2 regions of the Cellulomonas sp. plas2 genome follow, and region 2 is predicted to be linked to the other one. Evidence: riboswitches for the same ligand, from Rfam matches in the RefSeq annotation. Region 2 holds a riboswitch; the other holds the start of a gene.

Region 1 (3,393 bases), 1.1 Mb from region 2:
GGGCCTCGGCGAACTCCCGGACGGGCCGGTCGGACGCGAGGCGGAAGGTCGTGCCCGGGCCGATCTCGGGGACGAGGTAGTGGTAGTTCGAGTCGAACCACTTCGTCATCTCCAGCGGCAGGTCGTCCCCGCGGCCGCGTGCCACCGTGCTGTAGCCGGCGAGGTCGAGGCCGCCGTCGGCGTCGACGAGGTCCGCGAAGCGCTCGGGCACCGCCCCGGTGACGACCGCCGCGTCGAGCACGTGGTCGTAGAAGGAGAAGGCGCTGGGGATCGAGGCGTCGTCGGTGCCCAGGCCCAGCTCGGCCAGGCGGGTGCGGGTGCGGCGGCGCAGGTCGGCGGCGACGGTCTCGAGCTCGTCGGCGGTGCTGCGGCCGGCCCAGAAGGACTCCAGCGCGCGCTTGAGCTCGCGGCGCGGGCCGATGCGCGGGTACCCGAGGACGGTCGCGCGGGGGAACGGGACGGTGCTGGTCATGGTCCTGGCCTTCGGTCGGTCGGTCGTCAGGGCGGTACGTCGTGGAGGTGCGGGTCGTGGAGGTGCGGGTCGTGGAGGTGCGGGTCGTGCAGGTCGTCGTGCGAGCGGTCGACGGCGGCGCGGTCAGCCGACGGCGGCGGGGACGCGGTCGCCGGCGGCGGGGGTGTCGCCGGGCGCTTCGCCGGGCGCTTCGTCGGGCGCGTCGTCGTGCGCGTGGCCGAGCAGGCCTGCGCGCTCGAGGGCGTCGAGCGGCCCCCGGTGCTGGTTGAACGTGTAGACGTGCACGCCGGGGGCGCCGGCGTCGAGGACGCCGCGCAGCAGCTCGGCGGTGGCGTCCACGCCGACCTCGTGCCGGTGCTCGGGGTCCTCGATGGCGTCGAGCCGCCCGACGAGCGCGGCCGGCGCCGGGACGCCGGTGAGCTGCTCGAGGCGGCGCAGGCGCCCGGGGTCGGTGAGCGGGATGACGCCCGGGATGATCGGGATGCGCACCCCGGCGGACCGCGCCTCCTCGACGAGGCCCGCGAAGTCGTCCGCCGTGTGCACGACCTGCGTGATGGCGAAGTCCGCACCCGCCTCCTGCTTCGCGAGCAGCGACTGGACGTCCTGCGCGCGGGTGCCGCCGGTGGCGTGGTTGCCCCGCGGGAACGCGGCGACGGCCAGCGACAGCGGGCGCACGGTGGCGCGCACGGCCTGCGCCGGGCTGACCGCGACGCGTTCGGCCTCGATGCGGCGCAGCAGCGCCACGAGGTCGGCGGCCGTGTCGACGCCGTCGGGGTGCGGCTGCCAGTCCTCGGCGTCGGCGGGCGGGTCCCCGCGCAGCGCCAGGAACGCGCGCACGCCCTCGTCGAGGAACTCGCGCACGACCTGGGACACCTCCTCGCGCGAGGTGCCCACGCAGGTGAGGTGGACGATCGCCGTCAGGGACGTCTCGCGCAGCAGCCGCCGCACCAGCGCCCGCGTCGTCTCCCGCGTGCGCCCCGAAGCGCCGTAGGTCACGGAGACGAAGTCGGGGCGGGCCGCCTCGAGCGCGCGCACGGTCTGCCACAGGCGGGGCTCGGCCGCGGGGGTGCGCGGCGGGAACAGCTCGAAGGAGAGCGTGGGGCGCTCGGTCACGGCGGGCAGGTGCTCGGGGCCCGGCGGGCACACGTCGGCGCCGCGGGGACAGCGAGGTCGGTCGGTCATCGTCCGGCTCCATCGGTCCTGGCGGAAGCACCCACACCCTCGGTGAGGAGGGCGGGTTGCTGCGGCGTCGCTGAGCCAGGTCTCTCGGCCGCTCTGGATGGTCGCGGTGAGGCTAGGGAAGGTCTCGCAGCGTGGGCAAGAACCGTCCACCAGCCGAGACGATCGGTCTCGTGGAGCCGGACGGACCGGGACGGACCGGTCGGCCTAGCGTCGCGTCACGACCGGGCAGGTCGCGAGGTGGTCGTCGACGAGCCCGCACGCCTGCATCGTCGCGTACATCGTCGTCGGCCCGACGAACCGGAAGCCGAGGCCCTTGAGCTCCTTCGCGAGGGCGGCGGACGCCGGGGTGCGGGCGGGTACGTCGGCCCAGCTGGTGGGCCGTGGCCGCGCACCGCCCTCGTCGTCCGCCGGCGCGTGGGACCAGACGACCTCGTCGAGCGACCGGCCCGCGTCCTGCAGCGCGACGACCGCCCGCGCGTTGGCGACCGTCGCCTCGATCTTCAGACGATTGCGGACGATGCCCGCGTCGGTGAGCAGCCGGGCGACGTCGGCCTCGTCGAACGCCGCCACCGCCGCGGGTTCGAAGTCCGCGAAGCCCCGGCGGAAGGCGGGCCGTTTGCGCAGCACGGTGATCCACGACAGCCCCGACTGGAAGCCCTCCAGCGCGATGCGCTCGAAGAGCGCCCGGTCCCCGTGGACGGGCACGCCCCACTCCGTGTCGTGGTACTCCTCGTAGAGCGGGTCGCCGTCGCCGAAGCAGCGGCCGGTCACCGCACCGGTCATCGCACCGGTCATCGCACCGGTCATCGCACCGGTCATCGCACCGGTCGTGTCGCTGGTCATGCCGGTGATCCTGCCGGAGCACGGGGACACGGCCGCAGCGCCCGGGCGCGGGTGTGGACGGCGGCGTCGAGGACGGGCCCGGGGACGGCTCGGCGAGCCGTCCCCGGGTGTACCGGCACCGCTCAGGCGAGCTGGAGCCTGTCGCCCACCCGCACGACCGGCAGCGGGTCGGTGATCTCCCCGACGAACTGCCCGTCCTCGGTGTCCCGGAAGCCGATCAGGGACCACCCGAGGACCGGGTCCTGCACCAGTCGGGCGGCGTACAGCGACGGGTGGTCGAACGTGTGCGCGCGGGAGAAGTCCCACGGCCCGAGCAGCGACTCCCCGGGGACCACCCACATGCCGCCGCCGGTCCACTCCTGGCGCCGCTCGGGCGACAGGTGCTCCGACCAGCAGCAGAAGATGAGCACGGGCAGCCCGTCGACGACCTCGACCTGCGTGACCTCGAGCTGGCCGAAGCCGGCCGGCGAGGTGAGCGGCGGTCCGACCTCCCAGTGCTCGAGGTCCTGGCTGCGGGCGTGGCCGACGACGCTGCGGCCGATCGGGTCCCCGGTTCGCACCCGGGCGGTGACCAGCATGTGCCAGCCGTCGCCGTCCGGGTCGCGCAGCACCCACGGGTCGCGCCAGGCCTCGTCGAACCAGGTGCCCTGGTCCAGCGTCTCGTACCAGCGCGGGTCGGCCGACGTCACCGGACCGGGCAGGCGCTCCCAGACGACGAGGTCGTCGGAGCGCGCGACCCCGATCCGCTGGACCAGCCCGCGGTCGGCGCGGGACACGCCTGTGTAGAACATCCGCCACGACCCGTCGTCGGCGCGGACGACGGACCCGGTCCACGTCGCCTGGTCGTCCCACGCGTCGGGGTCCGCCGCCACCAGGGCGTCGGGCAGCAGCTCCCA
Region 2 (3,393 bases):
GGCGACGCGCACGGTCCCACCTCACCGGACGCCGGCGACGCCCGGACGACGCACGAACGACGAACGGGCGACGTCACGGTGTCGGTCAGCCGTCGGTCGGCCGTCGGTCAGTCGTCGGTCAGCCGTCCACTCAGATGCCGCTCGCGCCCGGTCCGCTCGCCGGCCCGGGCGGCGCCCCTCAGGGGAGCGCGGGTCCGCAGGCCGCCGCCGTCGCGGCGATCGCGGCGACGCCGTCGAGCGCGGGCGCCGGCCGGGGGTCGTCGGCCACCGTCCAGCAGCCGTCGACGACGGCGTACCGCGCCCCTGCCCCCACCGCGAGGAACGTGCGCAGGCCCGCGAGCAGGTGCTCCACGTCGGCCAGGCTCGAGCCGACGCCGACAGACGCGCGCAGCGCACCGCCGCTGGCCCCGAGCCGCGCCAGCAGGGGGTGGGCGCAGAACCGGCCGTCGCGCAGGCCGATCCCGTGCTCGGCGGACAGGTAGGCGGCCACGAGGCCGGGGTCGTGCCCGGGCAGCGTGAACGTCACGACGCCGACCGGGTCCTCGGCGTCGGGCCACAGCCGGGCGACCTGCACGCCGTCGAGGGCCTCCAGCCCGGCGACGAGCGCGTCGCGCAGCGCCGTCTCGTGCGCGTGCAGCGCGCCGGCGGGGAGCCCGGCCAGCGTCGTGCAGGCCTGCGCCAGGGCGACGGCGCCCAGGACGTTGGGGGACCCGGCCTCGTGCCGCGCGGGGGCCGGGTGCCACGTGGCGCCGTCGGTGCGCACGTCGCGCACCGCGCCGCCGCCGGCCAGGTACGGCCGACCCGCGTCGAGCCAGTCCCGGCGCCCGACGATCGCGCCCGCCCCGAACGGCGCGTACATCTTGTGCCCGGACAGGACCACCCAGTCGACGTCCGTCTCCGCCAGCGACACCGAGCGGTGCGGGACGAGCTGGGCGCCGTCGACGACGACGCGCGTGCCCGCGGCGTGCGCCAGGCGGACGACCTCGGGCAGCGGCAGGGACTCGCCCGTGACGTTGGACGCACCTGTGACGGCCAGCAGCGCGTACGGCGTGCGCGCCAGCTCGGCCCGCAGGGCGACGAGCGTCTCGGCGACGGTGGCCTCGGCCGGCAGGACGGACCCGGTGGGCCGGCCGTCGGTGCCGTCGCCGCTGATCCACGTGAGCAGGTTCGCGTGGTGCTCGAGGTCGAGCACGAGCACCCGGCCGCCGGCGGGGACGCAGCCGGCCAGGAGGTTCAACGAGTCCGTGGTGTTGCGGGTGATGACGGCGACGTCGTCGGGCCGGGCGCCGACGAACGCGGCGATCGTCCGGCGCGACTCCTCGTAGAGGGCGGTCGACAGCTGGGACAGGTAGCCCGCGCCGCGGTGGACGGACGCGTAGTGCGGCAGCACCTCCGTCACGCGGGCGGCCACGGCCTCGAGCGCGGGCGTCGAGGCCGCATTGTCGAGGTTCGTGTACGCACGCGTGGTCCCGTCGAGCAGCGGAACGGGCGTCCGCGCGCCGACGAGCGGCAGGAGCGGGGCGGCGCCAGGACAGGCGTCGCCGGCGGGGACGGGGGCGGGGCGGTGCTGCGTCGCGACCGTCGTCGACATGGGGGCCTCCTGCTGCCGGGGGCAGGGCCGACCCGGCCCGCCCGCGCTTGCCGTCCGCCGGTCGGCGGCACGGCCGTGTCGTCACCCGGGGCACCCCACCGCGGCGGGAGGGTTGCCGGCCAGCGAGCCGGGGCTTCGCGCTGGCGCTCATGACCTCGCCGGAATGATCGGCAGCGGCGCACGCGGGCGTCAACGCGCGTCCGGCATGCGGGACGCCCGTCTCACGTCCGCGACGCCAGGCCGTACGCTGCGACGACCATCCAGAGCGGCCGAGAGATCTGGCTCGACAACGCCGCAGCAACCCGGCTCGACCCCGCCCGTCCCCGGACAGGTGCAGGTCGGCGCAGCAGGGTGCTTCCGCCAGGACCGATGGAGGAGCGATGAGCAGCACGCCCGACAGGCCCTACGCCGGGGACGTCACCCCGCAGGAGGCTTGGCAGACCCTGCAGGACGACCCGCGCGCGGTGCTCGTCGACGTCCGCACGGACGCCGAGTGGCGCTACGTGGGCATCCCGGACACCTCCGCCCTCGGCCCGGACGGCCCGCGGCGCACGGCGCTCGTCGAGTGGGTGTCCTACCCGTCCGGCCAGGCGAACCCGCACTTCGTCGAGCAGCTGCGGGCGGCGCTGGGCGACGACGCGGCCGGCGGTGACGGAACCGACGCGGCCGATGCGGGCGCCGGCGCTTCGGACCGGCCCCTGCTCTTCCTGTGCCGCAGCGGCGTCCGGTCGGTCGCGGCGGCGACGGCGGCGACGAGGGCCGGCCTCGGCCGGGCGCTGAACGTCCTCGAGGGGTTCGAGGGCGACGTGGGCCCGGACGCGCACCGCGGGCACGCCGGGTGGCGCGCCGCCGGCCTGCCGTGGCGGCAGGCGTGAGCGGCCCCGGGCCCCGGCACTGGCACGAGGGGCTCCCGCGCGAGGAGCTCGGGCCGGGCACGCTGGCGGTCCGCGGCGGCGGGGTGCGCACGCCGTTCGGGGAGACCTCCGAGGCCCTGTTCCTCACGCAGGGCTACGTCTACGACTCCGCCGCCCAGGCCGAGGCCGCCTTCGCGGGCGAGGCCGACCGCTTCATGTACTCCCGGTACGCCAACCCCACCGTGGCGACGTTCGAGGAGCGGCTGCGGCTGCTGGACGGCGCCGAGGCCTGCTACGCCACCGGCACCGGCATGTCCGCCGTGTTCACCGCGCTCGCGGCGCTCGTCCGGTCCGGGTCACGCGTCGTCGCGGCGCGGGCGCTGTTCGGCTCGTCCGTCGTCATCTTCGACGAGCTGCTGGCGAAGTGGGGCGTGCGCACGGACTACGTGGACGGGCACGTGCTGGAGCAGTGGGAGGCGGCGCTGGCCACGCCGGCGGACGTCGTGTTCTTCGAGACCCCGTCGAACCCCATGCAGGACATGGTCGACATCGCCGCCGTGAGCGCGCTGGCCCACGCCGCGGGCGCGACCGTCGTCGTGGACAACGTCTTCGCGACGCCGGTGCTGTCCCGGCCGCTGGACCTCGGCGCGGACGTCACCGTCTACTCGGCGACGAAGCACATGGACGGCCAGGGGCGGGTGCTCGGCGGGGCGATCCTCGGCCGGGACGACTACGTGCACGGGCCGGTCGAGACCTTCATCCGCCACACCGGCCCCTCGATGTCGCCGTTCAACGCCTGGGTGCTGCTCAAGGGCCTGGAGACGATGGCCCTGCGGGTGCGGCACCAGAGCGCCTCCGCGCTCGAGCTGGCCCGCTGGCTCGAGGGTCACCCCGCGGTGGCGTCCGTGCGCTACCCGTACCTGCCCTCGCACCCGCAGCACGCGCTGG

The links. Region 2 has a riboswitch for S-adenosylmethionine ahead of AC2TDM_RS05515 (aminotransferase class V-fold PLP-dependent enzyme). Riboswitches for the same ligand answer to the same signal wherever they lie in the genome.
Region 1: another riboswitch for S-adenosylmethionine. It lies ahead of AC2TDM_RS00390 (methylenetetrahydrofolate reductase); the one in region 2 lies ahead of AC2TDM_RS05515 (aminotransferase class V-fold PLP-dependent enzyme).

Annotation. Positions count from the first base shown of each region.
Region 1 covers NZ_CM170155.1:80,474-83,866, forward strand. Annotated here, with positions in the region: gene metE (5-methyltetrahydropteroyltriglutamate--homocysteine S-methyltransferase) at 1-472, opposite strand, end outside; gene AC2TDM_RS00390 (methylenetetrahydrofolate reductase) at 596-1,585, opposite strand; SAM riboswitch class I at 1,648-1,758, opposite strand; gene AC2TDM_RS00395 (DNA-3-methyladenine glycosylase I) at 1,859-2,449, opposite strand; gene AC2TDM_RS00400 (glycosyl hydrolase family 32) at 2,620-3,393, opposite strand, start outside.
Region 2 covers NZ_CM170155.1:1,219,918-1,223,310, forward strand. Annotated here, with positions in the region: gene AC2TDM_RS05510 (glycosyltransferase family 4 protein) at 1-12, opposite strand, end outside; gene AC2TDM_RS05515 (aminotransferase class V-fold PLP-dependent enzyme) at 179-1,591, opposite strand; SAM riboswitch class IV at 1,630-1,746, opposite strand; gene AC2TDM_RS05520 (rhodanese-like domain-containing protein) at 1,972-2,466, shown strand; gene AC2TDM_RS05525 (O-succinylhomoserine sulfhydrylase) at 2,463-3,393, shown strand, end outside.